4 regions of the Agrobacterium burrii genome follow, and region 1 is predicted to be linked to each of the others. Evidence: predicted binding sites of a transcription regulator. Region 1 holds the regulator's gene; each other region holds the start of a gene.
What was found. Region 1 encodes LexA, which represses DNA repair genes until DNA is damaged. Its sites were predicted from a motif close to TGTTCNNNNTGTGTTCNG; they were not measured.
Positions count from the first base shown of each region.

Region 2: a site for LexA is predicted at 4,301-4,318, ahead of JZX89_RS20570 (ImuA family protein). Genes of this name have one in related genera too.
Region 3: a site for LexA is predicted at 5,928-5,945, ahead of ruvC (crossover junction endodeoxyribonuclease RuvC). Genes of this name have one in related genera too.
Region 4: a site for LexA is predicted at 3,305-3,322, ahead of JZX89_RS25710 (LexA family protein). Genes of this name have one in related genera too.

Region 1 covers NZ_JAFLNA010000001.1:424,241-432,185, reverse strand. The annotation lists gene eno (phosphopyruvate hydratase) at 1-740, opposite strand, end outside; gene kdsA (3-deoxy-8-phosphooctulonate synthase) at 877-1,722, opposite strand; gene JZX89_RS02265 (VOC family protein) at 1,722-2,603, opposite strand; gene lexA (transcriptional repressor LexA) at 2,816-3,538, shown strand; gene JZX89_RS02255 (glutathione S-transferase family protein) at 3,952-4,629, shown strand; gene JZX89_RS02250 (ComEC/Rec2 family competence protein) at 4,649-7,081, opposite strand; gene gltA (citrate synthase) at 7,388-7,945, shown strand, end outside.
Region 2 covers NZ_JAFLNA010000012.1:15,921-23,865, reverse strand. The annotation lists gene JZX89_RS20590 (putative bifunctional diguanylate cyclase/phosphodiesterase) at 1-2,120, shown strand, start outside; gene JZX89_RS20585 (hypothetical protein) at 2,127-2,375, opposite strand; gene JZX89_RS20580 (glycerate kinase type-2 family protein) at 2,493-3,764, opposite strand; gene JZX89_RS20575 (DUF1304 domain-containing protein) at 3,769-4,125, opposite strand; gene JZX89_RS20570 (ImuA family protein) at 4,356-5,120, shown strand; gene JZX89_RS20565 (Y-family DNA polymerase) at 5,035-6,552, shown strand; gene JZX89_RS20560 (error-prone DNA polymerase) at 6,549-7,945, shown strand, end outside.
Region 3 covers NZ_JAFLNA010000002.1:276,865-284,809, forward strand. The annotation lists gene JZX89_RS04795 (MBL fold metallo-hydrolase) at 1-745, shown strand, start outside; gene JZX89_RS04800 (pyridoxamine 5'-phosphate oxidase family protein) at 796-1,299, opposite strand; gene JZX89_RS04805 (YebC/PmpR family DNA-binding transcriptional regulator) at 1,497-2,243, shown strand; gene JZX89_RS04810 (LLM class flavin-dependent oxidoreductase) at 2,300-3,301, opposite strand; gene JZX89_RS04815 (methyl-accepting chemotaxis protein) at 3,428-5,737, opposite strand; gene ruvC (crossover junction endodeoxyribonuclease RuvC) at 5,987-6,499, shown strand; gene ruvA (Holliday junction branch migration protein RuvA) at 6,528-7,145, shown strand; gene ruvB (Holliday junction branch migration DNA helicase RuvB) at 7,274-7,945, shown strand, end outside.
Region 4 covers NZ_JAFLNA010000018.1:94,232-102,176, reverse strand. The annotation lists gene JZX89_RS25735 (DUF8626 domain-containing protein) at 1-759, opposite strand, end outside; gene JZX89_RS25730 (DUF3846 domain-containing protein) at 756-1,214, opposite strand; gene JZX89_RS25725 (hypothetical protein) at 1,243-1,806, opposite strand; gene JZX89_RS25720 (helix-turn-helix domain-containing protein) at 2,191-2,667, shown strand; gene JZX89_RS25715 (hypothetical protein) at 2,946-3,203, shown strand; gene JZX89_RS25710 (LexA family protein) at 3,355-3,786, shown strand; gene JZX89_RS25705 (Y-family DNA polymerase) at 3,783-5,054, shown strand; gene JZX89_RS25700 (SIR2 family protein) at 5,287-7,728, opposite strand.

The DNA.
Region 1 (7,945 bases):
AATTCGGTCGATGCGCAGTCGAGGCCGACATACATGTCTTCGCCCGGACGGTAACCGGCCTTTTCAATCGACTTCATGATGAAATCGAGCGCAGCCGGCGCGCTTTCCAGACCCGGTGCAAAACCGCCCTCATCGCCGACATTGGTGTTGTGGCCCTGTGCGGACAGTTCTTTTTTCAGCGTATGGAACACTTCAGAACCCATGCGCACGGCTTCGCGGATGTTTTCCGCGCCGACCGGCAGGATCATGAATTCCTGGAAATCGATCGGGTTGTCGGCATGTGCGCCGCCATTGATGATGTTCATCATCGGAACCGGCAGCAGATGCGCGTTCGGGCCACCGACATAACGGTAAAGCGGCAGGCCGGAAGCTTCGGCCGCAGCCTTGGCGATGGCGAGCGACACGCCGAGGATGGCGTTGGCGCCGAGGCGCGACTTGTTCGGCGTACCGTCAAGCGCGATCATCATCTGGTCGATCTGGATCTGGTTTTCGGCATCGAAACCGCCGATGGCGTCGAAGATTTCCGTGTTGACGGCTTCGACCGCCTTTTCCACGCCCTTGCCGAGATAACGCTTGCCGCCATCGCGCAGCTCAACCGCTTCATGCGCGCCGGTGGAGGCGCCGGAAGGAACGGCCGCACGGCCCATGGAGCCGTCTTCGAGGTAAACATCGACTTCAACAGTCGGGTTGCCGCGGCTGTCGAGGATTTCGCGCGCGATGATATCGGTAATGGCAGTCATGGTCTCTCCCTTGGGAATGGAACAGATATTTTCCGTCGCCTGTCTTAGACGATGACGAAGAAATTACAATGACGGCGGGCGGCAGAAACGGAGCGCCCGCCATTTAAAATCGATTGGCACAAACCGCGCCAGCCCCTTAGGCTTTGGTGATCGCGTCGAAGGCCAGAAGCTTTTCCAGCAGTTTCGGCATGTCCTTCAGGTGCACCATGTTGGGGCCGTCGGATGGTGCATTGTCCGGGTCCTCATGGGTCTCGATGAAGAGGCCGGCGACACCGACAGCGACCGCCGCACGCGAAAGCGTCTCGACGAACTCGCGCTGACCGCCCGTCGAACCGCCCTGCCCGCCCGGCTGCTGCACCGAATGGGTGGCGTCGAAGACGACAGGCGCGCCGAGCGACGCCATGATCGGCAGCGAGCGCATGTCGGAGACCAGCGTGTTGTAACCGAAGGACGCACCGCGCTCGCATAAGAGCACATTCGGGTTGCCGCTCTCATTGAGCTTGGCCAGCACGTTCTTCATGTCCCAGGGCGCCAGGAACTGGCCCTTCTTGACGTTGATGACACGGCCGGTTTTGGCGGCGGCAACGAGAAGATCGGTCTGGCGGCTGAGAAAAGCCGGGATCTGCAGCACATCCACCACTTCGGAGACGACGGCGCATTGTTCCTCGGTGTGAATATCGGTCAGAACAGGAAAGCCGAATTCCTTCTTGAGATCGGCGAAAACGTGCATCGCGTTGTCAAGGCCTATGCCGCGCTTGCCGGAAAGCGAGGTGCGGTTCGCCTTGTCGAAAGAGGATTTGTAAACGAGGCCTATTCCAAGCTTGTCGCAAAGCTCCTTCAGCACGCCCGCAATCATGAAGGCATGTTCGCGGCTCTCCATCTGGCAGGGGCCGGCAATCAGCGAAAAACGCTCGGTATTGGAAAAGGAAACCTTGCTGGCGCCATCGCCGGCGGTGACTTTGAGATTGTTCGTAACGCTCATCATTTTTCCTCGAAGGCGAAGGCAACGCCCTGACCGGGTGCTGCGGGCACCACCAGCCGGCCGCCCGTTTCTGCGCAGGACACGCCATTAGCAGCAAGTGCTGCTTCTGTCACGGCAAGATCGCGAACGGAAAAGACGATGCCTGCGCCGCGCAATCCATCGCCGCCCTCTTCGGGAGCATTAAAGGCATGTCTGCCAAAGACTGGATTTTGCGTCAATCTTATGCGGGCATTGCCGGTTGCGAAAACCACATCACCATCCGGGGACACTTTGCCATCACAGCCAAAAACAGTTTCGATCAGCCGCACCGCATTCACATCACCACCGGCAAACAGGACGATCTCGCTGAGGCCGGAAACGCCATTGGCATGGCTCTCCAGCACTGAACGGTCGCCCGGCAGGGCCTGCAACCGCTGGCAACTGAACAGGAAGAAATCCGCAGCGGAACCACTGGCTGCAAAAGCCAGCCGGAAGGCCGCTTCGCTCTGCGAACCATCAGGCATTTTGACCGGCCGCGAAAATTCAAAGACATTTCCGGCCGAAATGCCTGAGGCTACGAATCGGTCGTGATCGCCAGGAGCGTCCTGTGTTGCAGCGACCAGAGCGGAAAATCCCTCCCCTGCGACATGTTTCCGGAAGGCCTGATCCCGCCCGGTGAACACATTTCCCCGGTCAATCGAGGCATTATAGTTAGCCGGGTTAGCAATTGCGAGAGGTTCCAGATAGGTGCCGTCAGCGAAAAAAACGCAGGCATTCTGCGTGCCGAAAGGGTGGAGAGCCGCTGGTGCTACCGTAAACCCAAGGTTTCCAAGGCGATTAACGGCAATGCCAAGGACATCCACAGGCAGAACGAGATGGTCGACACGGTATGCTTTCGTCATTTTCCTGCTTCCTGCTCTCACATCCGGCATAGCGATGCCGGAACGGTCCGAAAGGCAGAAAAGCACAATTTCGTGCTTTCAGGCAAATCATCAAAACAACGGATAGCAGCTTCACGAAATTTTAGGGGATTGCGGAACACATATGGAACATATAGTGTTCGTTCTGTATTTGTTTCACGATCTCCACGACGATTCTCAAGGGTGTTTTCCTCATGCTCACGCGCAAACAGCAGGAATTGCTTCTCTTCATTCATGAACGAATGAAAGAGTCCGGCGTGCCGCCCTCCTTCGATGAAATGAAGGACGCACTCGATCTTGCTTCCAAATCCGGTATCCACCGGCTGATTACCGCCCTCGAAGAGCGCGGTTTTATTCGCCGGCTACCTAACAGGGCGCGGGCGCTTGAAGTCATCAAGCTTCCGGAGGCCTATACGCCGGGCGCGAGGCCGCAACGCGGCTTTTCGCCAAGCGTCATCGAAGGCAGCCTTGGCAAACCGAAGACGCCGGAACCCGCACCAGCGCCAAAGGCTCCGGCCAACGATCTCGGCGGGGCGGTCACCGTGCCGGTCATGGGCCGCATCGCCGCCGGCGTGCCGATTTCCGCCATCCAGAACAACACCCATGATGTTGCCGTGCCGGTGGACATGCTGGGTTCGGGCGAACATTACGCGCTCGAGGTCAAGGGCGATTCGATGATCGAGGCCGGTATTTTCGACGGCGATACTGTCATCATCCGCAACAGCAATACCGCCAATCCAGGCGATATCGTCGTAGCGCTGGTGGATGATGAGGAAGCGACGTTGAAACGCTTCCGCCGCAAGGGTGCTTCCATCGCGCTTGAAGCAGCCAACCCCGCTTATGAAACCCGCATCTTCGGGCCTGATCGGGTAAAAATTCAGGGCAAGCTGGTCGGGCTTATACGTCGTTACCATTGATCTGAATTCGCCGTCATCCTCTCGAAACAGGCATCGTCATGAGGCTAACCCTGTCGAAGATGACGGCAATTTCCTAATTCGGCAGACTATGTGAGTGTCGGGAAAGCTTATCCTTCCCGCAGACGGACGCAACCTGTCTGGTAGAGATCAGTTCCAGTCTCATATGGATATCCTTGTCGCGCTCTTCTCTCCGGCGTGTTGTCACCACTGCGTCATATACCGTGGGCTTTTGGTCGCGTGAGGTCGTTTACGCTTGAGGGATATGGCTGGCCTGGCGCTGCCGCCAAATGGTGACACGCGGTGCAAAGCCCCTGCCATTCATCAACGCGATTTATGGGTGTCATTGATTATTTTCGATATTCCATCATGCCCCGACAGGTATAGAAATGCGCGTCATATCCGGGAGATAAGCCATGTACGATCTTTATATCGCCAACAAGAACTACTCCTCATGGTCGCTGCGGCCGTGGGTGTTGATGCGCACGCTCGGTATCGCTTTTGATGAGAAACTTGTTCCGTTCGGCGAAGGCGTCGCCTTTTCCAGCTTTTCGCCAACCGGCAAGGTGCCGTGCCTTGTCGATGAGGGCGTGACGATATGGGAAACGCTGTCTATCGCTGAATATCTCGCCGAACGGCATCAGGGCGTCTGGGCGAGCGACAAGCAGGCACGTGCATGGTCGCGTTCGGCTGCGAGTGAAATGCATGCCGGCTTTTCCTCGCTGCGCAATCTTTATCCGATGTCAGTCGGTATTCGGGTCAAGCCGAAGGATGGCGATCTTGGACTTGCGGCAGACATAAAGCGCATCGATGTGCTCTGGAGCGAAGGTCTGACAAAATTCGGCGGCCCATATCTTGCCGGTCAGAAATTCACGGCGGTCGATGCTTTCTTCTGCCCGGTCGCGTTCCGTTTCCAGACCTATGGCGCTGAGCTCTCGACTGCGGCAAAAGCCTATTGCGATCGGCTGCTCGCCCTGCCCGCCATGCGTGAATGGTATGAAGCCGGATTGAAGGAGATCTGGCGCGACGCGGCGCATGAACAGGAAATCAGCGGCATTGGTGAATTGACTGCCGATCTGCGTGTGAAGGTCTGAGGATCCATGCTGGCGGCGTTTATTGCGACGCCAGCAACTGCCTGACCGGTTCCGGCACCTCATATTCGAAACGGTCGCTTTTCCAGTCGTAATAGCGGTGCTCGCTCCATGGCCTGTCCGCCCCGGCAATCGCCGCACGCAGCCGTCCCACGACCGCAGACTGATCGCTTCCGGCAAAGTTTATTTCCACTGAACCAATGCGCCGCAATATATCGCGGTTGAGCAGAAGCGCTCCTGAGCGGCATTGTGAAAACGAGGTCCTGCGGGAAACGACGACAATATCGGCGATGTCGCAGGCTTTTCCAGCAAACCGGCCGTCTTCCAGAACGACAATCCATTCACCACTGCCGGCGCGCGCCACGCACCATATGCCTTTGCTGCAGGTGAAGACGCCGGGTGCCGCATCTTTCAGCGCCGCCGTCATCTGCCGCGTCACCACCCTCATCTCTTCCGGCGTGAGCTTTGATTTTGTGGTCAGGCCTACACTGGTTACTGCGGCATTCGCTTTAAGAATGACCGGCGGCACGGGCTGTTCCGGCAGCAGCAGCGCCCTTTGCCACTGGCCGTATACAAAGCCCTGCGGTCGCGTTTTTGTCGTATAGGCCTTGCCGTCTTCCAGCAACGCCACCAGTTCCCCCTCCTCGTGAATGAGCAGATCCGGGACATCGCGATAGGCCGTGGCCGCCGACAGGCCGAAAGCGAAGACAAGAAGCGGAATACCTAGCAGCGCAAGTCGGCTGCGCAGTAAGGTCAGCAGCAGGAAGCCGGCCGAGCCGAGACCGATAAACCACTCATGCGGCCGCCCCGTTGCAGCGCTGCCGCCCCAGGACGCCACTTCATTGGCGACTTCGATGACGAGCGCCATGCCATAACCCATAACCTTCAGGAACGGCGCATCGAGCCCGAACGGCATCAGCAGCATGGCGAGCAGGCCGAAGGGCATGACGATCAGCGACATTAGCGGCATGGCGGCGAGATTGGCGAAAAGTCCATAGGTGGTGACACGATGGAAATGCTCGGCCGAATAGATCGCCGTCGAAAGGCCGCCAATCAGCGATGTGGTGATGACGCCGCCAATGACGGCGCCCGCCGTTTGAAACACCGTGATCCATGCCGGTTTGCGGCCGATGAAAAGGCGCTCGCGATCGTTGTGCCGGCGGCTCCACCAGGCATAGGTGGATACGAGCGCGATGGTCGCGGCGAACGACATCTGGAAGCTCGGCCCCATAATTTCCGAGGGCGAAAAGACAAGAATGACCAGAGCCGAAAGAGCAACATTCCTGAGGCTGAGTGACGGCTGATCAAAAAGAATCGCGATCAACATCACCGACATCATCAGCCAGGCGCGCTCGGCGGAGACAGCGAAACCGGAAATCAGATAATAGGCGAGCGTCATCAGGAGGGCTGCGAAAGCCGAAATCTTCTTGACGGGCCAGCGCTGCGCAAAGGCGGGAAACAGGCTGAAGGCAAGTCTTAAACCGACGAAAAATATACCGGCGGCAAGCGCCATGTTAAGCCCGGATATGGCGACGATATGGGCAAGGCCGGAGAGCCTCAGCGCCTCCATCGTCTCGCCGGATATGGCCTGCCTCTCATCGGTGACGATGGAGGCGGCGAAAGCTCCGGCGTCACCGCCAATGGTGTTGCGGATGCGCTCGGCAATGGCGCTACGCAGGCCGTAAAGCCGCCTATCGGCCCATTCCAGCCAGCCCGTTCCGGCCTTGATGTCACCCTTGGGTGATACAAGTGTCTGCGGTGGCTTATAGAAAAATCCGGTGGCGCCTATGCCTTTGAAATAGGAAGCGAAGGCGAAATCGTTCAGCCCCGGCAAAGCGGGGCCGGATGGCGGCGAGAGCCGCGCCTTGCCGCTGATGGTGGCGCCAAGCGCCACCGGCTCACCTCCCCCACGGGCAAGCAGCGAAATCCTCTTCGGCAGGCGCGACAATGTCGGCCCTTCGGTCGCGATCAGTTGAACGACGTATCGCCAGGAGCCGCGTGCATCCACCTCCCGGCGCACCACCGTGCCGGTGATGGTGGTTGTGACCGGAGTATCCAGCACCACGGTTGCCGCCCGCCGGGTTTCAAGGTCTGCCAGAAGCATGCCCAGCAGAAGAAAAGCGACAACGCTGCAGATGGCTGCCCACAGGCCGCTGTCATATCGGGTAAAAAGTGCCAGACCGGCAGCCAGCAGGAATGCCATTGCCAGAACGGATAAAGACAGCGTGACTTCCAGAGAGAACCACAGGATCGCGCCGCAGCCGATGAAGACGGGAACGAAAAGAAAATCGTGGCCGAATGCGCGCTCTTCAGCGAGGCAGCCGGCAACTTTTCGGGCGATGACTGCCTTGAGATTGCGCCTGGGAACAGGGGCTGGAAAATCATAAGCTACAACGTCGCCGGCGCGGTGAACGGGAAACAGGATTTCATGCGTGCCGGGCAAGCCGCCCTGCAACGTTTCGGCATATCCGAGATGCTTTCTTTCCCCTTGACCGAGCAATCCGCGCCGCCCCTGCCGCACTGGAAACAGGTTTGCAGGGCAGCGCGAAGGATTGCAATCCTTATCCTTTAACGGAGCGTTGACCGAGATTGAATTGCCATGGCCGATAAAGCCGCAAGCAACGTCATTGCGTTTGCCGCAATGCACAATTTGACCTTCGAATAGCTTGGCATCGGCGCAAGGATCATATAGCTAATCGGTAGACGCTTAACCGCGAGGCGTGTCTCAACGCCTCCACCCGCATGTTCTCGGAGGATCAGTATGACGGACAAAAGCGCTACAGTGACATTTGGCGACAAGCAGGTCGAGCTCCCGGTCAGGGAAGGCACGATTGGACCGAGCGTCGTCGATATCGCCACGCTGTACAAACACACGGGCTCCTTCACTTACGATCCGGGATTCACATCGACGGCCTCCTGCGAATCCAAGATCACCTATATCGATGGTGACGAGGGCGTTCTCCTGCATCGTGGCTTCCCGATCGAGCAGCTGGCCGAACAGGGCGACTTCCTGGAAACCTGCTATCTGCTGCTTTACGGCGAATTGCCTACGGCGGCGCAGAAGAAGGATTTCGACACCCGCGTGACGCGCCACACCATGGTGCACGAGCAGATGAGCCGCTTCTTCACCGGCTATCGTCGCGATGCGCATCCGATGGCCGTCATGTGCGGCACGGTCGGCGCTCTCTCGGCCTTCTACCACGACTCGACCGACATTACCGATCCGCACCAGCGCATGGTCGCTTCGCTGCGCATGATCGCGAAAATGCCGACGATCGCCGCCATGGCCTTCAAGTATCATATCGGCCAGCCGTTCGTT
Region 2 (7,945 bases), on a different contig from region 1:
TGGTGCTTCTCATCGTCACCGCGCTGGTCCTGTCCGCCCTCAGCCAGGTCCGGGAAAAGGCGAACCTGCTTGACAATGCCCGCTCACGCGAGACCACGGCGGGCGCTCTGGTCACCTTCCGCGAGCAGCTTGGCGCTACGCTGAATGACTACGCCGCCTGGGACGATGCCGCAGAATATGTCTATGCGCCTGACAGGTTCGACTGGATAGCCAGCAATTACGGCGACATGACGGTCAACAACGATCTCTTCGATACCGCTGTCGTTCTCGATGAGGATGGCAGAGTTCGCATGGCCTACCAGAACGGCAAGCCCGTCACATGGGCGCCTGACGCCTATTTTGCCGCAGGTCTGGAGGAGATGATCGAACGCGTGCAGGCCATGCGTCCGGACATCACCTCCCAGGTCACCGGTTTTGTCAAAACCGACGATGGCGTTGCTGCCGCAGGCGTCGCGCTGGTGCGGCTGAAGTCCGGCGCTCTGCCGCCCGTCGGCGCGGAGCGGCGTTATCTGATTTTCGCCCGCCATCTCAAACAGGCGACGGTGGACAAGCTTGCCCGCAACTACGTCATCGACGGTCTGGAGCTGCAATATGGCGACGCGCCTTCAGTCAACCATGTGGATATCGTCAATCCGCTCGGCGATGTGCTGGCGCGGCTTGTCTGGCGCTCGCATTTGCCGGGAGATGTCAGCTTCCACGAGGCGCGGCCGGTCGTCTTCACCGCGCTCGGCATTGCCGGCACGTTCTTTCTGGTGCTTCTCATCATCGGCTCGGCCACGCTTGACCGGCTGAAGGCGGATGAGGCGGCGGCAAGGGAGGAGGCGCTGCGCGATCGTCTGAGCGGGCTCAGCAACCGCGCCGGTCTGTTTGCCAGGCTGAACCGCATGGTGGGCAAGGCCCGTCACGACAGAACCGATATCAAGCTGCTCTACCTCGATCTCGACGGTTTCAAGGAAATCAACGATTCTTACGGCCATGCCGCGGGTGACCGGCTGATCAAGGGTGTGGCGGCTGCACTTCGGGTGCTGGTGCCGGAAGGTGCGGTGCTGGCGCGGCTCGGCGGCGATGAATTCGCCATCGCCATTCAGGGCAATGATGTCTGGGCGGAAGGCCGCAAGCTGTGTCTGGCGCTGCTCGAACTTTTCACCGAACCGTTCAGCATCGGTGAAAGGGTGGCGAGCATCGGCTGCAGCATCGGCACTTCGGTTTCCCGTGCCGGCGATATCAATGGCGAGGAACTGCTGCGCCGCGCCGATATGGCCATGTATCAGGCCAAGGAGAACGGGCGCGGGCGTTACGTTTCCTATGAGTTGAAGATGGATGCGCTGCGCGAGGAAAAGCTGCAGCTCGAGGCCGATCTTCGCTGCGCCATCCTCAACGACGAGATTACGGTGGTCTATCAGCCGGTCGTCAGCGCCGCAACGCGCTGCATTACCGGGGTGGAAGCGCTGGCGCGCTGGCAAAGGCCGGGACATGGCTTCGTGCCGCCGGATATATTCATCGCGGCTGCCGAAACCAGCGGTCTCATCGACCGGCTTGGCCTTATGGTTCTGCGCAAGGCTTGCGAGACGGCGCGGCAATGGCCCTCCATCAAGTTGTCCGTCAATATTTCGCCCGTGCAATTCCGCAATCCCGCCTTTTCCGGTTATGTGGCGGATATTCTCGCGGCCACACAGACGCCATCCGAGCGGTTGCGGCTGGAAATGACGGAAGGCTATTTCATCCAGCATCCCGAGCGGGCAGGTGCTGCGATCGACAAGCTGAAACAGCTTGGCCTGCATATTGCGCTTGATGATTTCGGCGCCGGATTTGCAAGCGTCGGATATCTGCGCCGCTTCGGCTTCGACCGCATGAAGATCGACCGGTCACTGGTCGTGGCGCTGGAACATGGCGGGCGCTCTCTGGAAATGCTGCAGGCCACCGTGGCGCTGGCGAAATCGCTCGATATTCCGGTGACGGCGGAAGGCATCGAGACCGAGGAACAGGCCGCCATCCTGCATCTGTGCGGCTGCGACGAGTTGCAGGGTTACCTGTTTTCGAAACCGGTTGCCGCCGAAGACATCACCATCATGGTGGAAGCGCAGAATGCGCCGCTATTTGCACTTCGGGCAGGGGCGTAAACGACATCAATTGATGCGTATCGACTGCTGCGGCATCCGTTGTGTTATGGGGCAACCGTCCTGAACCTTGGTCCAGGACGAGACGTTGAGCTTCATCTCGCAGCGCGCGAGATAGGAGCCGCCATCGACCTTCAGACAGGATGTCTGGCCGAGTTCGAACATGGTGCCGCGATTTCGGCATTTGCAATTGTGAGCATCCGCCAAGGTGGGTATGAGGGCCATGATCAGGCCAAGTATGAGCACTCCAGAACGCATGGCTGAAGCTCCAAAGTATATACCTCCAGATTATACCTGTCCGATACTATAGTCAAAATGGCCTTGCCTGAGGATGTGCGCACCGGGCGGCAATGGCCAGCCGGAACGCCGCCGATTTCAGCCGATCAAAATCGCCCTGATATCATTGACATTGGTCAGCGTCGGCCCCGTCACCACGAGATCACCGACCCCTTTGAAAGCGGTATAGCTGTCATGGCCCACGAGCGACTGGCGCGGATCGACACCGGCAGCGCGCATGCGGGCAAGCGTATCCGGTGTCACCACGGCACCCGCCGCATCCTCCACGCCGTCTATGCCGTCGCTGTCGCCGGCAATGGCCCAGATGCCGTCTGCGCCCTTCAGCGTCAGCGCAAGGCTCAGCAGGAACTCCGTGTTGCGGCCGCCCTTGCCGGCCGGGCCTTTGCCGATCGTGACCGTGGTTTCACCGCCGGAAAGCAAAACGGCCGGGCCTTTGACCGGCAGGCCCTTGCGGCTGGCGGAAAGGGCGATGCCGGCCATGACCGCGCCGACATCCCTGGATTCGCCTTCAAGGGAATCGCCGAGGATGAGCGGCGTAAGGCCGAGCTTCACCGCCTCTTCCGCCGCTGCCTGCAGGGCAAGCGAGGGGGCCGCGATCATCCTGACATCCTCGTCGATATCGCCGGCCTTCGGTGTTTCCTCGCCCTTTTCCAATACCCTGCGCACGGTTTCGGGAAGATCGAGTTCATAACGCGAGACGATTTCCCGCACGGTTTCAATGTCGCTTGGATCGGCAACCGTCGGGCCGGAGGCGATCTCGGAGGGGTCGTCTCCGGGCACGTCGGAAATCAGCAGCGACACCACCCTGGCCGGTCTGGCGGCCAGCGCCAGCCGCCCGCCCTTGATGCGGGAGAGGTGCTTGCGCACGGCGTTCATTTCCGAAATCGTCGCGCCGCTGGCCAAAAGGGCACGATTGACGGCCATCTTGTCGGCAAGCGTCATGCCTTCGGCGGGGGCCACCATCAGCGCCGAACCGCCGCCGGAAATCAGCGCGATGACCATGTCCTCGGCGGTCAGGCCCTCAACGGCGGCGAGAATGCGTTTGGCCGCTTCCGCACTTCTGTCGTCGGGCACTGGATGCGAGGCCTCGATGATCTCGATGCGACCGGCCGGAACGGCATGGCCGTAACGCGTCACCACCACACCGGAGAGATCGACATCCGCCCAGGCCTTGTCGAGCGCTGCGGCCATGGCGGCCGAGGCTTTGCCCGCCCCCACCACCACGCAGCGGCCTTTGGGCGGGGAGGGAAGGTGGTGTTGCAGTACTTTTGCGGGATCGGCGCTTGCGACTGCCGCCATGAAAATCCGGTTGAGGGCGTCTTTGGCGCGGCTGTCATTCCATGCGGTCATCGGTTCATACTCCAATCCAGAGCGCGCCAAGCGCCAAAATGGCGGGCAGCGCCTGAATGAACAGGATCTTCATGGTATTGGCGGTAACGGCGCCGAAAATACCGGCCACCAGAACGCAGATAAGGAAAAACACCTTGAAGCTCAGCCCGGCATCGCCCTGCATGAGCCCATAGATCAGCCCGGCTGCCAGAAACCCGTTATAAAGCCCCTGATTGGCGGCCAGCACTTTCGTCTGCCGGGCGAAATCCGCCGAGAGACCGAAAGCCTTGCGGCCGGCCGGCTTTTCCCACAGCAGCATTTCCAGAATGACGATGTAGATATGGATGGCCGCAACCACGGCAATCAGAATGCTGGCGATCATCGGCGGTCTCCTCCAAAACCCTGATGTCCGTGGCGCATCGGTTCTCGTGAGAAGAACGGCAGCGAGCGGACAATTCCGTTTTAACGGCGGGACGAAGCGCTGCAAGGGCTTAATCCTCTCTTCCCGTGCAAACTGTTGATGAGCGACAGCCTGTTGCTTGACTCTTTGCTGAAATAGGAACAAAACAAGAACAGTAAGATTGAAAATCCGGAATTGAAAACCGTCATGCCATGCAAAAGCGCGCGGACCAGTTGCTCGTTGTCGAAGAGCTGCGTGAAAGGCTGGAAAGGATCGGTAACGGCCCTGAACGGCTGCACGAGACCTTGCCTTTCGGCGTGGATGCCATCGACCATCACCTGCCGGGAGGCGGGCTGAAGCTCGGTTGCCTGCATGAGCTGAGCGGCGGCGGCAATGGCGCTGCCGATGGTGCAGCCGCAGCCCTGTTTGCTGCCGGTGTGGCGGCACGGCTTTCCGGCAAGGTTTTATGGTGTGTCACCCGGCGGGATCTGTTCATGCCGGGTCTGACACAGGCCGGCCTGTCGCAGAACCGGCTTATCATCGTTGAATGCCGCGATGAGAAAGGCGTGCTCGACTGTTTTGAGGAGGGCTTGCGCTGCAACGGCTTCGGCGCGGTGATGGGTGAATTGGCGAAACTGCCGATGACCGCCTCGCGGCGGCTGCAACTGGCGGCGGAAACCTCAGGCGTTACCGGCATCGCCATCCGCCGCTTCCGGCGTCAAGCCGATGCGGCGCTGTTCGGTGAGCCGACGGCGGCGGTGACCCGCTGGCGCATCTCCGTGCGGCCTTCATCACCCCTGCCGGTGCCGGGAGTGGGCAGGCCGCGCTGGTTTCTCGAACTTTTGCGATGTCGCGGCGGCGAAAGTGCCGAATTTGAAGTGGAAGCCTGTGATGCAAAGGGTCGTCTCGCTCTACCTGCCGACATGGCCGACGGATCGTTTTCGGCGTCTTTCGGGAGAGAACGCGCCGCCGGCTGAAAAGCCGCTGGTCATGATCGGCCGCCAGGGTAGCCGCCGGCTGGTGCTGGCGCTCGACAAGGCGGCAAAGGCGGCGGGCATCCGGCCCGGCACGCCGGTCAGCAAGGCGCAGGCGCTGGTGCCGGGTCTTCTCGTCGAAAATCTGGATGCGGCTGATGATGCCCGCGCCCTGCAACAGCTGGCCTTTCATTTCCTGCGCATCTATGCCCCGATTGTCGCCGCCGACCCACCCGACGGGCTGGTGCTGGACACATCAGGAGCGGACCATCTGCACGGCAATGAGACGCTGATGCTGAGCGGCATGGTCAATCGCCTGCATGCCGCCGGTTTCTCTGCCCGCGCCGCCATTGCCGATAGCTGGGGTGCGGCCCATGCGCTGGCGCGTTTTGGCCGTGAGGCGATCAGCATCGTGCCGCCGGGCGGGCAGCGGGTGGCGATCAGCGCTTTGCCGCTTGCTGCGCTCAGGCTGGAGGACCGTATCGTTTCCGGGCTGAAGGTACTTGGGTTTTGCAGCATTGGTGAGCTTGCCGAAGCCCCGCGCGCGCCGCTGACCCTGCGTTTCGGCCCCGAACTCGTCCGCCGTCTTTCCCAGGCGCTCGGCGAGATCGGTGAACCCATCGAACCGGTGCGTGTGGCCGAACTGGTGGAGGTGCGGCGCGCCTTTCCCGAACCCATCGCAGCGGCGGAAACGATTGCCCGTTATAGCCAAAAGCTGGTTGCCGAACTTTGCGTCGCGCTGGAAAAGCGCGGCCTCGGCGCGCGCCGGGTCGATCTGGTGCTGCACCGGGTGGATAGCGGCCTGCAGGCCATACGGGCCGGTACGTCCAGACCGGTACGCGATGTCAAACAGCTTGTCCGGCTTTTGACCGACCGTATCGACACCATCGATCCCGGCTTCGGCATCGAGATGATGGTGCTGACCGCCACCCATGCCGAGCCGCTTGTCGCCGCGCAGGCCCGTTCCTCGCTTCTGGAGGAAGGCCGTGCGGACATCGCCGATACGGTCGATGTCATCCTCAATCGCGGCCACCGGGTCTATCGTTATGCGGCGGTGGCAAGCGATGTGCCGGAACGCTCCCTTACTTCAGTTGCGGCGCTGGCGGCGGAGGATACGCTCGGCTGGCCCGGCCACTGGCCTCGTCCGGTCAGGCTTTTTGCAAGGCCGGAACCCATCGAGACTTTGGCGCTGCTGCCCGACCATCCGCCGCGTTATTTCCTCTGGAAAGGCGTGCGCCATAACGTGCGGCGCGCCGACGGGCCGGAACGGGTGTTCGGCGAATGGTGGAAACGCGACCGGGAAAAGGCCGCCGTGCGCGATTATTTCATGGTGGAAAACGAAGGCGGCGAGCGCTTCTGGATTTTCCGCTCCGGTGATGGCGAACATGCCGAAACGGGTTCGCAGGGTTGGTTCATTCACGGGGTCTTCGCATGAATACGCCCCGTTATGCCGAGCTGCAGGTGACCACGCATTTTTCCTTCCTGCGCGGGGCAAGCTCCTGCGAAGAGCTTTTCGAACAGGCCAAAAGCCTCGGCATCGAGGCGCTGGGTATCGTGGACCGCAACAGTCTTGCGGGCATTCCCCGCGCTTATGAAGCCGCCAATAATCATGGCATCCGTCTCATCATCGGCTGCCGGCTCGATCTGGACGATGATCTTTCCGTGCTCGCCTATCCCATGGATCGCCCGGCTTACGGGCGGCTTTGCCGGTTGCTTTCCGTTGGCAAGAAACGGGGCGGCAAGGGCAAATGCCGGCTGGCTTGGGACGATCTCGTTGCCTATGGCGAAGGCCTGATCGTCGTGTTGCTCACTGACCTCGCGGATGATCTTTGCGCACTGCGGCTGCGACGTCTCAAAGCTGCTTTTGCCGACAGGGCCTATATGGCGCTGAGCCTCCGAAGACGCCCCAACGACCAGATGCGGCTTTTCGAACTGTCAGCTATGGCCGAAGCGGCTGGTGTACCGACTGTTGTCACCAATGACGTGCTCTTTCATGTGCCCGAGCGGCGCATGCTGCAGGATGTCGTCACCTGTATCCGGCACAATTGCACCATCGACGAGGCGGGTTTTCGCCGCGAGCGCCATGCCGACCGCTATATGAAGCCGCCGCAAGAGATGCACCGGCTGTTTGCCCGTTATCCCGAAGCGCTTTCCCGCAGCCTCGACATTGCGAAACGCTGTAAATTTTCGCTGAAGGAACTGGTCTATCAATATCCCGAGGAGCGCACCCTGCCGGGGCTGACGGCGCAGCAGGCGCTTGAAAAGCTGGTCTGGGATGCGGTGTCGGATCGTTATCCGCATGGCGCGCCGGAAAAGGTGGAAAAGGCGCTGCACCACGAACTTGGCCTGATCGGAAGGCTGGAATATGCACCCTATTTCCTGACGGTGAATGCCATTGTTCGCCATGCGCGCTCATTGGATATTCTCTGCCAGGGGCGCGGCTCGGCGGCCAATTCGGTGGTCTGCTACGTGCTTGGCATCACCGCCATTGATCCCCTCAAGGTCGATCTTCTGTTTGAACGTTTCGTTTCGGAAGAACGGCGGGAACCGCCTGACATTGATGTGGATTTCGAACATCAGCGGCGCGAGGAGGTCATTCAGTGGGTTTATGATACCTATGGTCGCGACAAGGCCGCACTGTGTTCGGTTGTCACCCGTTATCGCGGGCGTGGGGCGTTGCGCGATGTCGGCAAGGTTCTGGGCCTGCCGGAAGACCTGACCAAACTTCTGTCTTCGCAGGTCTGGCGCTGGAGCGAGGGAGTGGGTGAAAAGCAGGTGAAGGAACTGAACCTCAATATGGAGGATCGCCGCCTGAAGCTTGCCTTCGA
Region 3 (7,945 bases), on a different contig from region 1:
CCAGGCGATTGCCCGCAATATTCCCGGTGTGATGTTCGCCAGCTTCAATCCACCCGGGGCTCAGCTTGCCCAGGCCGCTTCGCGGGAAGAAGTGAAGATCAGCTTTATCGGCCATTCCACCTATCTGATCGAAAGCCCCGGTGGGGTGACGATCGCCACCGACTATAATGGCGTCTACCGCCCTCCCTTTACCCCGACCGTGGTGACGATGAACCGGGCGCATTCGACCCATTTCACCCTGAACCCGGATCCGGCCATTCAACACGTGCTGCATGGCTGGAGTGATACGCCGGGAGAAAAGGCCGAGCACAAGGTTCTGGTGGGAGATGTCTATATCCGCAACGTCGCGACCGATATCCGCAACCGCTTGGGTGACTACGAATCCTTCCAGGAAAACGGCAATTCCATCTTCATCTTCGAAGTTGCAGGACTTTGTATCGGCCATCTTGGCCACCTGCATCATGAATTGACGGATACGCATTACGCTGAGATTGGACGTCTGGATGTGCTGATGGTGCCGGTGGATGGTGGTCTGACCATGGGAGCCGACAGCATGAGCCGGGTGGTGAAGCGTCTGCGCTCAGCGCTCATCCTGCCGATGCACCGTACCGGGGCGCCGCTCGAGCAGTTTCTGACCATGTTCGGCGAAAGTTTCCAGATTGCCTATGCCACCGATCCGGTAATCCGGGTTTCGATGAGAAACCTTCCCCGCCAACCGCAGATATTGGTGCCCAAGGGCATGTAGTCTGGCGACGGGTGAGGAAGGCCGGGGGAGCCGATAAATCGGGGGCGGAACTAGGCGAAGGAAAGATGTTGGCGGACGCCGACATCCGGTGTCTTGTCATCCGACATGTTGGCCTTGGCGATTTCCCAGCCGAATTTCAGCGTGCTGTCGGTCGAGGCCCAGATATCAGCATCATCGACATGAAGCGCCAGCATCGTCAGCTGCGGATCGGTCTTGCCGTGCTCGAACCAGGCGGCGGTGACAGAGTTCCAGTACTCGTCGATCTTCGACCTGTCGTCACGCGTCTCCAGAACTCCGGAAAGGCAGGCGTGATAATCATGGTCCTTGCCGATGACGCAGAAATGCGCGCGTGAGCCGGACTTCAGCGACTTCACAAGATCGGTGTCTTTTTTGGAGAAAAACCAGATGGTGTTGGTCTTTGGGTCAGCATGAGGCGCCATCGGCTGCATGTGGTTGTGCAGGCCCTCGAGACCGAGCATGCCGGCATGGACGGAATTGATTTCGTCCCAGAGCTGACGGGCCGGGGCTTCTCGTGCTTCAGTCAGGCTGACCATATGTTTTCTCCTTCCGGTCTGATGCTGCGACGGGGAGAAAACCATCTCCTCATCTGCTGCGTTCATGATCAAAACGAGGCGCGGATAAATCAGTTCCTTCTATTGTTCACGGAAGAGAAAGTGCCTGCGGGGTTGAACGACGGGCGTATCGCACTTATAAGGCCCGCAATCTCAAAATTTAGGCAATCAGGTTTTCCATGGCTGGTCATTCACAGTTCAAGAACATCATGCACCGCAAGGGCAAACAGGACTCCGTTCGGTCCAAAATGTTTTCCAAGCTTGCGCGTGAAATCACCGTTGCGGCAAAAACGGGCATGCCCGACCCGAACATGAACGCACGCCTGCGTCTGGCAATCCAGAACGCCAAGGCCCAGTCCATGCCGAAGGACAATATCGAGCGCGCCATCAAGAAGGCTTCCGGTGCAGACAGCGAAAACTACGATGAAGTCCGTTACGAGGGTTACGGCCCGGGTGGCGTCGCTGTCGTTGTCGAGGCCCTGACCGACAACCGCAACCGCACCGCCTCCAACGTACGCTCCATCTTCACCAAGGCTGGCGGCGCACTCGGCGAAACCGGCTCGGTGTCCTTCTCCTTCGACCGCGTTGGCGAAATCACCTATAAGGTCGAAGTCGGCGATGCCGACAAGGTTATGGAAGCGGCCATCGAAGCGGGTGCTGACGATGTCGAATCTTCCGAAGACGGCCACACCATCATCTGCGGTTTCGAAGCGATGAACGAGGTTTCCAAGGCGCTGGAAGGTGTGCTTGGCGAAGCCGAAAGCGTCAAGGCCATCTGGAAGCCGCAGAACACGGTGCCAGTGGATGAGGAAAAAGCGCAGTCGCTAATGAAGCTCATCGACAATCTCGAAGACGATGACGACGTGCAGAGCGTCTATTCCAACTTCGAGGTTTCCGAAGAAATTCTCGCCAAACTTTCCGCCTGACGTTTCAGATTTTTAAAAAAAAGCCCCGGCAGCGTTTTCGCTCCGGGGCTTTTTGTTTAGGCGGCCTTCCTGATGGAACTTCGCACATCGGCGAAAATCTCCACGGAGCGCAGCCGTTTGTCGATGTCATGGATCGGCATCGATACGATCAGTTCGTCTGCCTGCGTTTCGGCAAGGAAACCACCGAGATGGCGCTCGATCGTTTCGGGGGAGCCAACTGCGGCGAAACGCAATGTGTGCTCCACCGAGAAACGCTCCATTTCATTCCAGTAATCATCCATGCTGTGCACCGGCTTCGGGAACGGAGTGCGCACGTTGCGGCGCAGATTGACGAATTGCTGCTGCGACGAGGTGAAGAGATGTTGCGCTTCCTCGTCCGTCTCAGCGCCGACACCCATCACACCCACCATGACATAGGGCTTGTCCAGCACCTCGGACGGCTGGAAGCGCTCGCGATAGATATGGATCGCTTCCATCAGCATGTCAGGGGCAAAATGAGATGCAAAGGAATAGGGCAGGCCAAGTGCCGCGGCGAGATGCGCGCTGTAGGTGCTGGAGCCGAGCAGCCACAGTGGCACGTTGGAATTCATGCCCGGCACGGCGAGGATCGCCTGATCCTGCTGCGGCGGGCCGAGGTAACGCTGCAGTTCTATGATGTCCTGCGGGAAGTTTTCCGCACCGGCATCGAGATTGCGACGCAACGCGCGTGCCGTGCGCATATCGGTTCCGGGTGCACGGCCAAGGCCAAGATCGACCCGGCCGGGCAGCAGCGCTGCAAGCGTGCCGAACTGCTCGGCAATCACGAGAGGTGAGTGGTTGGGCAGCATGATGCCGCCGGAGCCGACACGAATGTGTTTCGTGGCTGCCCCCACATGGGCGATGACGAGCGATGTCGCAGCACTGGCAATACCCGGCATGCCGTGATGTTCCGCCAGCCAGACGCGGTTATAGCCGTGGTCTTCGGCCTTGATTGCCATGCGGCGGGAATTTTCAAGCGCCTCACTGACGCTCTCGCCTTCGCCGATGGGCGAAAGGTCGAGAATGGAAAAGGGGATCATCCGACGCTCCTGCGTAAATTCAAATCTTTGCTGCGGATGTAAGGCGCGTGTCCCGATTTACCATAGAAGTCGCATAGAATTGATGGATGGTTCAAAAAAATTGGGGCCTCCGAAGAAGCCCCTTACTCAGCCGGCCCGCCGGAATTGACGGGTTTTGCCGTGTGCCGCCGCTTGCCCGTCAGTGGCCAGCACGAATTGTCCGAGCCTGCCGTCCATCTCGCCCGCTTCGGAAGCGAGGTTATGAATGGCGGCCGTTGTTTCCTCCACCATGGCGGCATTTTGCTGGGTCATGGTGTCGAGGCTGGTGACGGTGCCATTGATCTCCGCAAGCGTTTGCGCTTCCTCGCGGGTCGATTCCATGATCTCCTCGATGCGGGAACTGATTGTCTGTACATGCTTGCCGATGCCGGTGAGTGACGCGCCCGCCTTTTCGACTAACACAACACCTGCGGAAACCTCGTCGGTGGAGCGTTTCAGCAGGCTGGAGATTTCCTTGGCGGCGGCGGCCGAACGCTGTGCCAGTTCGCGGACTTCCTGCGCCACGACGGCAAAACCCCTGCCGGCGTCGCCAGCGCGGGCGGCTTCCACACCCGCATTCAATGCGAGAAGGTTGGTCTGGAAGGCAATTTCATCGATGACGCCGATGATCTGGTTGATCTGGCGCGATGAGGTCTGGATCGCCTCCATGGCGGCGATGGTCTGCGCCATCACACGGCTGGATGCCGTCGCCTCCGTGCTGGCGTCATGGGCGATCCGCGTTGCCTGTTCGGCACGTTCGATCTGGTCGCGGACGGCCTCTGTGATGGCCTTGATGGCGCTTGCAGTCTCGGTAATGGAGGCCGCCTGCCGCTCGGTGCGCTCCGCCAGCTGGTCGGCACCCACTCGCATTTCTTCGGAGCCGCCACGAACGGCTGTGGAATTGCCACCGATGGCCTGCATGGTTTCGCTCAGCCGGGCAAGCGCCGTATTGAAGTTGTGGCGCAGGCTTTCGAGATCGTCGGGGAACACGGTGTCGATACGATAGGCAAGATTGCCATTCGCCAGCCGGTCCAGACCTTCGTCCAGAGACTGCACGACCATCTGCAGGGTTCCGGCTTCGGCTTCGCGCTGCGCAAGATGCGCGCGGCGTGCGGTTTCGGCTTCCTCCCGGGTCCGCGATGCGGTCTCTTCCATCTCCCGCTGCAGAATAAGCTTTTCACGGAAACTGCCGAGCGCCCGCGCCATGCGGCCGATCTCATCCTTCCTGTCCTGATTGCCGATTTCCGCATCAAGACGACCTGCTGCCACCTCGCCGGTCAGCCCGGCGAGCTTTTCCAGCGGGGCGAACAGGCGGCGCGCGAAAAAGGCCGTCGCCGCGCACATGGCGGCCAGAACGCAAAGGCCGATCACGGCAAGTGTGCCGGCAATCGAGATGGAACCCGCGTTCAACTCGCTGCGCAACATGCTTTCGACGGCGAGATATTTTTCACCTGCAAAGGAGAAGGGACGGGCATAGGCATTAGCCTCACCATCCGGGCGGTCGATTTTGGCAATCGTCATGCCGGTGGCGTTCAGCGCCTGTCCATGGAAACCGTAGATTGCCGGGTCGAGACCGATGAGCTTTTCGCCCTGCTCGCCCAAAACCTTGCCATCGGCCGAGATGATTGCCGATTGTTCGGAGCTGCCGGCCGCGATGCCCTTTGCGAGTATCTGGCTGAACACGTCTTCCTTGACGCGGAAGAGGACGATACCCTTGAAGGCACCGAATTTAACGACCGGAACGCCGAAATAAATACCGGCCTCTTTTGTTGCTGTGTCGATCCGCAAGCCGGAGAAACTGGTTTGCGCCATGTCGTTGACGGCTTTTTCGGCATTCGCGGTGCCGCGTGCAAATGCCGCGCCGAGGCCGCTTTCCGTCCAGACGCCGCCGGTCACGGTTTCCGCAAAGGCCGCTCCCTTCAGATAAGAGTAATAGACCGTGCCGGCCGGATCGATGAAGAGGATGTCGCTGAACGGCGTTCCCTGCAGATATCCGCCGATATCCGTCTGGGTCTTTTCATGGGTCGAATAATAAAAGCCGCTTGGGCTTTCCGGCTTGATCAGCTTTTCCTTTTCACCAAAGGTATTTTCCTTGACGAAGACACGCTGCAGTTCCGCCTTCGCGTCACCGGAATTCTTTTGTACGGTTGCCCAACCGCTGCGCATGGAAACAACAGCCATTTGCAGTGCTTCGATCTTGGCGATGGAGTCCGCCTGCGTCTTCAGCTGTTCAAGGCGTTCCTGAAGCATGTCGCCGCGGAAGACGAGAATGCTTTCCATGGATTTCGACGCCTGTTCTTCGAGAACGCCGCTGCTGCTTTGATAACCGAGAAGGGTCAGAGCCCCGGTGGAGATCGCCATCAGCGCCAGGAAAATCACCAGCACTTTGGTGGATATGGAATGAAAACGATTCAGCATGGCCGAAGCAGCCCCCAATGCCGGATCAGTTCCCGCGCCATGCATGAATGGCGCCATCGGACGGCTGATATGGCGAACATATTGTGCTGCGGATCATCATGTCCGCAGCTCCCCTTTTGTTGGTTTTGTGGGGGAACAATGCGGTACGCGGTTTAAGCAGAGGTAAATGCTGCATTGCAAATTTGATCAATGTTGTCGTTTTGTTCACTTATCGCTGGCAGGGTCACCACCGGAAAGATAAGGTAACTCATGCAAAAGACGATTCGAATCATCGGCATCGATCCCGGACTGCGGCGCACCGGCTGGGGTGTGATCGACACCCTCGGCAACAGCCTGCGGTTCGTCGCTTCCGGCACGGTAACCTCGGATGGCGATATGGATCTCGCCTCCCGCCTCTGCCAGCTGCATGACGGGCTGGCAGAAATCGTGCACAGCCACCAGCCCGATGAGGCCGCGGTGGAGCAGACTTTCGTGAACAAGGATGCCGTGGCTACGCTAAAACTTGGCCAGGCGCGTGGCATTGCCATGCTGGTGCCGGCACGGGCGGGATTGCCGGTTTTCGAATATGCGCCGAATGCGGTCAAGAAAGCCGTCATTGGCGTCGGGCATGGTGAAAAGCAGCAAATTCACATGATGCTGAAAATCCTGATGCCGAAGGCCGAATTCAAGGGTAACGATGCGGCGGACGCGCTCGCCATCGCCATCTGCCACGCCCATAATCGCGGCGGTGACAGGATGCGGCGGCTCCTGGCGGCCGGTTGAATATAGATCTCATTGAGCGGGCGGCATCATGATCGGAAAATTGAAGGGCAGCATCGAGGAAATCGGCGCGGATTACGTGCTGGTGGACGTGCATGGCGTCTGTTACGTCGCCTATTGTTCGGCGCGCACACTGTCGAAAATCGGTTCCGCCGGAGAGGCGGTGGTGCTGTTCATCGAAACCTACGTGCGCGAGGACCAGTTGAAGCTGTTCGGCTTTCTCTCCGCACTGGAGCGGGAGTGGTTCAACCTGCTGCAGAGCGTGCAGGGGGTTGGCTCGAAAGTGGCGCTGGCCGTCTTGTCCACCCTGTCGCCTTCCGAGCTCGCAAATGCCATTGCGCTTCAGGACAAGGTGATGATTTCGCGTGCGCCCGGTGTGGGGCCGAAAGTGGCGGTTCGTCTTGTGACTGAACTTCGCAACAAGGCGCCCGCTTTCGCCGGGGATGCTTCGGCGTCCATCGGGCTGAAGCAGGAACTTGGGGAGGGCGTCGCCTCCGCGCCGGTGGCCGATGCGGTCTCGGCGCTCACCAATCTCGGCTATTCACGAGACCAGGCCGCCAATGCAGTTGCCGCCGCGCTGAAGAATGGCGGGGAGGGCGGCGATAGCGCCAAGCTGATCCGGCTGGGGCTGAAGGAACTTTCGCGGTAAGAACGGCTTGGCAAGCGGGCGTGTAGCCCAGGCCTATCCTGAATTTCGTGAAGCGCCTTGTTGCGATACTCATGATATAGCGGCGGCGGTTACCTGATGAATTCGGCTATAACAATGGAATGCCCTGAATGAGCGATGCGGAGAGACTGATTACCCCGGAAAAGCGCGGTGAGGATATCGACACCACGCTGCGTCCGCAGTCGCTGGACGATTTTACCGGCCAGGCAGAAGCCCGCGCCAATCTCAAGGTATTTATTGAAGCCGCCAAGAACCGGGGCGAGGCGCTCGATCACGTGCTGTTCGTCGGTCCGCCCGGTCTCGGCAAGACGACGCTGGCGCAGATCATGGCCAAGGAGCTTGGCGTCAACTTCAAGTCCACGTCAGGGCCGGTCATTGCCAAGGCAGGCGATCTTGCCGCACTTCTCACCAATCTCGAGGAGCGCGACGTTCTTTTCATCGATGAAATCCACCGTCTAAACCCTGCTGTGGAGGAAATCCTCTATCCGGCCATGGAGGATTTCCAGCTCGACCTCATCATCGGCGAGGGGCCGGCGGCGCGTTCGGTGAAGATCGATCTGTCCAAATTCACCCTTGTTGCCGCCACTACCCGCCTTGGCCTGCTGACGACACCGCTGCGCGACCGTTTCGGCATTCCTGTCCGGTTGGCCTTCTACACGGTCGATGAGCTGGAACTGATCGTCCGGCGTGGTGCGCGGCTGATGGGGCTGAATATGACCGATGGCGGTGCGCGGGAAATTGCAAGACGCGGGCGCGGCACGCCACGCATTGCCGGACGGTTG
Region 4 (7,945 bases), on a different contig from region 1:
CGCGAGGCGCGCTAAGCGCTGCTGCATGCGGCGAAGCTCGGCGCGGGTGTTGGTCGTGCAAAACCCGCGTCGGCTCTGCCACGGCGCAATTGTGATGCCCCGTGCCGCCTGCTCTTCCTGCAAGCCTGTTTCCGACACCACGCGAGCCAATATGTCGGCTTCGCTGGCATGGTCCTTTTCCATCCGGCGAATAATGGCGTTGGCTCGTTTCATCCTGTCGATGGACAAGGCCAGGTCTTCGATGCGTGATGCGATCCGCTGCAACGCTTCGGGATCGCCGGCCCGGATCGGCTCACCGTCTGCTCCGTGCGGGTATGCCTTGCGCCTGATTGCCTTACGGGCATTTTCCGCATGGGCCGATATATCGGCGCGGCGGGCGTCGGAAACCCGCATGCGCTTTTCGTTGCGAGCAACGGGAAAGCGGGCAGGGCCGGTTATCATCCAGTTGGCGCAACGGCTTTCCGCTGCCCAATATTTGCGAGTGACGTCAATGTGCCGTCGCGTGAAAGCCTCGATTTCGGGACCGGGGATAGGGGTCGCAGCCTCCGTCCAAAGGTCCATGGCATAGTTGGCAAAATCGTTCAGCCGCTGGGCCAGCGCCTCAAGTTCGCGGTCTGCGCGACGTTCGGGCGAGTGGGTGAGCCAGCTGAAATTATGCTCGATGTCCTTCGCCGCGATCTTGGCGGCGAAGGTGTCTGCTAAGATTTCTAGAACACGGTCGGCGGCTTCCCGCTCGAAGAATGCAACGGTGATGCTCATTTCTTCACTCCCGCCATGACGGTGGGCATGGTGCGAGTGATCCGCGTTTGCAGGCCGGTCAGAAAACCGGCAAGGATAACCCCATTCATGGTCGTCTCATCGATTGACGCAAAAACCGGAACAAGCACCGGCTTGCAGACGGTGAACCGTTTGGCGGCGTCCTCGATGGTGATTTGGAGAGGCGTGAAGTGTTCTCCGTTTTGCGCACCGACAAGGACAATTTTCCCGGCCAATGGCTGCGGGTATCCATCTGCGATGGTGAAGGATGTTAGTCCGTCCTGTAACCCGTCCTCATCGATGACAAGCACATGGTGGCTATCGAACGGCACCACCTGAACCAGTTCGCATCCAATCAAGGTGTAGGTTTGAGCAAAGGCGCTGCGCGCATCGATCTCGACGGTTTGAATGGTCCCCGCCTCCGGGTCCAGCAGGTAAACGGTTGCTGTTTTGGTCATGTCTGGCCCTTCCATTTCCGCGAAGCGGTCACTCATGCCCCTCGTGGGCAGGAGCCCCGCTCCTGCTCCCGAGTTCGCGCGGAGCAGCGGGAGAGAGGGTGGCAAGGGAATAAAACGGAGGGGGTTCGCCCGCCCGGAGGCAAAGACAGAGGGTCGGCGCGTAAGCGGCGATCCTGCACGGAGCGCAAAGCGCGAAGGAAGGACGGGGATACCGTTTTTTCGCTTGCGAGGGAGAGAGGGCAGCGCTCCTCTTTCCCTCATCCAGCAAGCAGGACACCGAAGGTGTCACCGTTGATCTACCCACGCCGAATTGCTGTTCAGGAGGCATCTCAGCGATCGAGGCTATGATGGCTAAAAGGGCGGCGAGCGGAATGACGCCGCCAGGCACGGCGGCGACGTTGATCCAGAATTGATTGCTGGCTTCGCGGCTCTCGAATTTGCGCAACTCTTCGTAGGTGTCGAATTGCAGAACGCCAGCGGCATTTGTGTGCTCGAACCGCTCCTTGCGAATGGCGTGGAAGGTTCGGTTCGCTCTCAACAGGAGCCATACGTAACCGGCCAAAGCGATGACTGCTGGAATGAAAATATCCACGACGATGATACCCCAGAAATAAAAAGGGGCCGCCCTGTTTCGAGGCAGAGCGGCCCCCTGCCGGCATGGCAGAACGGGCTAGTGTCCTGTCACAACCTGACCTCGGTTTGATGCAATATGGTATCTTGCGATCAAACTGTAAATGCCAGTGAATAGCCCAATATGGCGCAAATCATTATTTGTTTCGCGGCGACCGCCGCGCTGCGCAAGCGATCGTTACCCGCAGGGCGGAGACGCTTTTCCAGCGGCTCCGTGCCGAAGGCATAGAGCGGGGTCGCGAAGCGATGCGCCAAATTTAGTCGAAAACCTATGTTTCAGGGTTCCTATCACGTAGCCAATTCGGTAACAAATAATCAGGCTTAGAAATTACAGCGCGGTAACACCATGGCAGGTCCAACGATAGAAAACTGGGTTGAACAACTCGGCCTACAGCTGGTCCAGGATCCTGATCTTGAAAAGCCGGTCTATCGGAAGCCCTATCACGGCAAAGTCCATCTGAATGCGGAACTGGACGACAAAATCAGTACGAGTATTCGGGAGGCCCGCGATAAACGGTCCTTGTCACGTTCCAAAATCGCTCCCCTGCTTGGCTTGAGTAACGCGGTCTATCATCGGTACGAAACGAGTGTTTCCCGACTGACCGTCTCCCGGCTAATTCATCTCTGCGAAGTTCTGGACGCCACGCCAGAGGAAATTCTAGCCCCTGCCGCTCCGCATCTATGGGGCGAAAATCAGGAACATTCCCGGCTCCTGCAAAATACGATCTCAGAAATCCGACAGCTCGACACGGAAGGTCTTGAGCGGATTTTCAAGCTTGTTGTCTCGATGGCGAAGAAACCGACACCCACGGCGGGCCGCTGAGATAGAGGCGCGGCGCAAGCCGCGCCTCTATTTCGGTCTCATTGGGTTGGATTTGGTTGAGGGCCGCGACGGGAGCGGCAAAGGTTGATTGAGGCTTGGCAATATCGAACAGATTATAGAAGTGAAAGTCGCCGCAGGCGTCCGTAGGGCCGGGCTGCATGCAGCCCCTTGAGATGATGATCCTTGCGGCCGCGCTTGCGCTTGCGGCCGCTCTGCTGTTGCGACGGCTGCTCCGGCCGAAGGCGAAGGAGCGACGTCAACGCATATAAGGCGACGATATGAACATGCTCGACGCCTATATTCTCGAAAACATCCCTCCAGTACTGAGGACTGGCGTTGGCGCGCTCATCGCTATCTTCATCGTAATATTTTTCATCAGGAAGATCGTCGGAATGGTCGTGATAGCGACCCTGATTATCGCCGGCTGGATCCTCTGGAGTGATCCTGCGCTACTGAAATCCGGGCAGGAGACCGTCTTCAGGTATCTTGATGAATGGCAGCATGGGTCACCTGACGAGGACCGGCCCCGCTGGTGAGCCGTTGGTCGCTACCGTACCGGGTGACGTAATTTTCTCTTATTAGGCGAGCGTAAAATAATCATCGCGTAATCCTCTATATTGCATTCTGCCGCCGTCTATGTTCCCTATTTGTTCCTTTCGCTCGTATCTCGTGAAGGGTGCTTTTAGAATGCTTGCCGGCCTGAAAATCCAAGCGGAGGTTTACGTTCCGCTACTGCTGCACGGGCTTTGCGCCGGCTTCCCGTCTCCCGCAGATGACTACATTGATGAATCCATCGACCTGACTCGGTTGTTGATCCGCAACCCGCCTGCGACCTTCCTCTGGAAGGTTGACGGCAATTCCATGCGGGATGCCGGCATTTTCCACGGCGACCTGATCGTTGTGGACAGGAGCGTGACCGCGGTCGATGGCGATATTGTCGTGGCAACGGTCCACGGCGAGCGGTCATTGAAGCGTCTGCGAATGAATGGCGATCGACCGCGGCTCCTGTTTGAGAATAGCGATATGCCGTTATTCGACCTGCCCGAAATCGCGGAAGTCGAGATTTGGGGCGTCGCCATGTGCAACGTCCACTGGCTCAGACCCAGGAAGCGGAGATGACTTCCTTTGCGCTGATTGATGGAAATTCGTTCTACTGTTCCTGCGAGCGGGTTTTCGACCCCTCCATTGAAAAGCGGCCCGTCATTGTCCTGTCGAACAATGATGGCTGCGCTGTTGCCAGAACGGCGGAGGCAAAGGCTCTTGGCATTGGGATGGGCGAGCCCTTCTTCAAGATCCGGGACCTCTGTCGGACTAACAATGTCGCTGTGTATTCCAGCAATTACACACTTTACGGCGACATGAGCGCACGCCTGAACGCGATTTACCGGCAATGGTCGCTGGACGTGGAAGTTTATTCGATCGATGAGAGCTTCCTCGATATGACCGACATCCGGCCGGTTGACCGGCAAGTATTCGGTCGCGATCTGCGATCGACGGTCCAGCGTTGGACAGGGATTCCGACATGCGTCGGCATTGGCCCCACAAAGACGCTCGCTAAATTCGCCAATCACGTCGCGAAAAAGAATCCTGAGCTTGGCGGGGTCTGCGATCTGACGGATGCAGCCTTGCGGCAAAGCTGGCTCGATCGGATCGAGGTTGGCGAGGTGTGGGGCGTCGGTGCGGCCTCGGGACGCAAACTGTTTGGCCTCGGGGTGGAGACGGCCGGCGACCTGGCGCGCATGGACGCGCGCTTGGCCCGCAAACTTCTGAGTGTGGTCGGGGAACGCACCGTGCTGGAATTGCAGGGCCTGTCATGCCTGCCGCTGGAAGACGTGCCGCCGCAACGCAAGGGCTGCGCGGTGACGCGTTCCTTCGGAGCGCCGGTTACGGACCTTGCCGGCATACTGGAAGCGGTTGCGGCCTATGCGACGAGGGCAGGAGAAAAGCTGCGCCGCTACGGCCTTGAGGCCACCCATATGGCGGTCTTCATGCACACGTCGCGTTTTAACGAGAAGGATCGACCCTACTCTGCGCAGACAACAGTGCACTTGCCCGAAGCGTCAAACGACACCTTCGATCTGATCCATGTGGCTCAGAGCGGAGCGCGCAAGATTTTCAGGGACGGCCATCGCTACGCGAAAGCCGGCATCATTATGAATGATCTTGTGCCGGCGCAGTCGCAACAGCGCCCGCTCTTTGACGCCCGCGATCGCGACCAGTCCGACCGGCTAATGACCGCCCTCGATGCGGTGAATAAGAAGTTTGGCCGTGGCGCTCTCATTCCCGCCTCGGCCGGCATCAAGCGCGAATGGCAAACGAAGTTCGACAGTCGGTCTCCCCGCTACACGACCAACATCAAGGAGCTGCCAATAGCGATGGCAAGGTAGATCGTGACCAGGATCGTTCGCTATTTGAGAGCCGCCCTAATGGGGCGGGTCTGCGAGAACCATTGCATCATATGCGGCATCTTCCTCCGCAAGCTGCGCTTCCGCCGCTGCAATTTCGTTGAGGATCCACTGGCGCTCGTCCCGATACACGGCGTTACGCAGCTCAGCCCGTTATCCTGACAGTCAGGCGTCTCGGAACGCTAATGGGCCAAAACGGGCTCCCGTAGTCTCTTCAGGCCAACGCTTTCGCAGCAGCGGCAAGGCGGTTGCGGAGCTCGGTAAGATTCCGAAATCGCCCAGTGTGCTTGAACTTGGAAATGCTCTGAATACCGATTTCGATTGAGCCTCTTAAAGACGCTCTCTGTTCCGGAGACAAGCCATGGACATGTCTATCAACAATTTCTGCGTAAAGTCGCATGACCGATAGCGGATGATAGAGGTCGTCATTTTTTCTTGCCAGCACTGCACGGAGAAGAGATATCGCATCTCGCTCAAGACTGCCGTCTGGACTGACCCCTTCCTCGCGCGCTTGGGTTAACAGAACCCGCGCCTTGTGATTGTCGATTTGATAGGTATCGAAACCACGGCGAGCTCTCGCAAGTCCCTCGGCATTTTCAATGAATTTAAATGAGATACCGAACTGGCGATCGTTCATTGTGCAGATGGATCTCTGGACCCAGAACAGGGGATCTTCAGCTGCAAAAGACAGCAAGCGGCAGTCATTATAAAATGTCTCGATTATCGCGTTTTGTCGATCATTACGGATTATGCGACCGTAAACTGAAAACTTCAGGAGTCCCTTCGCCATTTTGATCAGATCGCTTTCGTCGCGGAAAAATCTGTCGACAGAAAATAATCCGCGTTTCACAACATCGAGAATTGTCTCTATGTTGAAGACACGTTTCAAAATAAACTCAGCAAGTGCCGGCGATCGTATGCTCAGATCGCCATCGTCGATCCTAACAAGGCCGCCAAGGCCGTGCTCCCGCAGCGTCGTGCGCAGATCTTCAAAGGCACCGGAGTAGTCAAGCAATTCGGTGAGCAGCCAAACCTCAGAGAGATCCTGATATCCAGCCTGGGTTAAGACCGCGCTGAAGATGATCAAATCCTGCGCACCTTTGTCCAACTTCTGGATACTGATTAGAAGATCTTCGACCTTCTCGTGGAGTCTTCCAGTTTCGTATAGGCTCAGCACGATATCGCGTAGTTGTCCTCCGCATTTTTTCTCAACGAAATGTAGCTTTTCGGGATCAGTTAGGTCGGCGTATTGCCCGAGCAGGCCATTCACCGATAAGTAACCGACGATGCGAGATGCTTCCTCTCTCATCGGGCTGTCCAGGTCTATGTCAATGGTCGTAACATTCCCAAGGCGGGACTTAACAGCTGACAGAGAGGTTTCAAGAAAGCTGGTCCGTACGGTGGCGAGAATGATCAGATTGCTTTTCTGTAGCTCTAGGATTGCCGTCGGCAGCTTGCGAAAACGCATCACATCGTCGAAAATCATTAACGCGGATTCTTCGAGTGATTGAAGGTATGCCAACACGGTACCAATGTTCTCCGGCTCCCGCTGGAACTTGAAAACCCGAAAGTTTTTCTGGGCGTATAGATACCCGATCTGATCGGCGAAAATAGTCTTACCATTGCCGATATCGCTGTTGACCAAGATTGGCCTGGCACCAGTCGCGTTATTACCAGCACGTTCGTATGCATAACGGCTACGAGAAATCGTGTATGATCCTGGCTCGGCGGAAATGTCTGAGTGCGCGAGCTTGTCCGGATCTGGAGCACCAGAGATGAAAAGCCTCTCAATATCTGTAGGAGATATCGATGCTACCATTTTTGGCGAGAAGAACATTTCTTGCATAGAGATCGGTAGCGTGGTGTACGAAGTAATTGGCGCACCAGGGCGCTTAGCACCGAGGTGCAAAGCAAATGCAGCTAATCCAATGGGGTAGGCGGTGCCATTTTTGCTTAAACGTGTAAGCACTGGACGCTTTTCGTCGGGATGAGCGATGAAGTGAATCTTCTGTAGGACTTCGGGCGGCAATGAGCCCAAAAGCCGACGGATGTCGATATCTGAAAGAGAAAAGCCGACGAAGACGACACTCGATGCTGCGAGCATATCGTTTTGGAACGCTCTCATCCACGGCGACTTAATGAACGGCGAGTTGTCCCTCTGACGCTCCGAAAGCAAGAAAGACTTCGCGAATTCGGTAGCCGAGGCTTTACCAATATCACCGTAGATATGCAGGAGTTGAGTTGACCCTGGCATGGGCTCGCTCACAGGGTCATGGACTCCATGCTTGGTCAAAGGCTTGCGGTTATCCGAGCAAATCGTCTCAATCACGTCGTCATAGTTTGTCGTATAGATCCTTCGCCAGGGCTGGGTGACGATCGTAGCTTGATCCGCAGTGTAAGTCTTTGTTCGGAAGTTTGTGTGCAGCGCCTTAATGATGGCCTCGTCTCCGTGAGACTCCTGAAACTCCTCCGCTGCGGTATCAAGATCATAACCGTTGACAGAAGTGATGCCGACTTTGCCGAGCAGATCGGCAATTAAACCTGAAACGTCTTTGATATCTTCATCATTGGTATTGGTTGCTTCAGCCGAAAATCCTGCTCCCAAAAAGAGTATGGATGTACCGGCCTCGATAGTAGATGCTGCGGGAAGTGTCATCGTGCCCCCATGACCCTAATATGTGCGTTACACAGAGCATATCTCTGTACGTTGATGCAATAGTTGCGTTTTCGATCATAGCCTACCCGGTTCTATTCATTAGTCCGCCCCTACTCGGGCGGCACCGGCTTCAGCTGCGCGTCAAATGCAGCCCCTTCTTGCCCAAGCTGCCGTTCAGCTGCTTCAAGCTCGTTGAGGATCCACTGGCGCTCGTCCT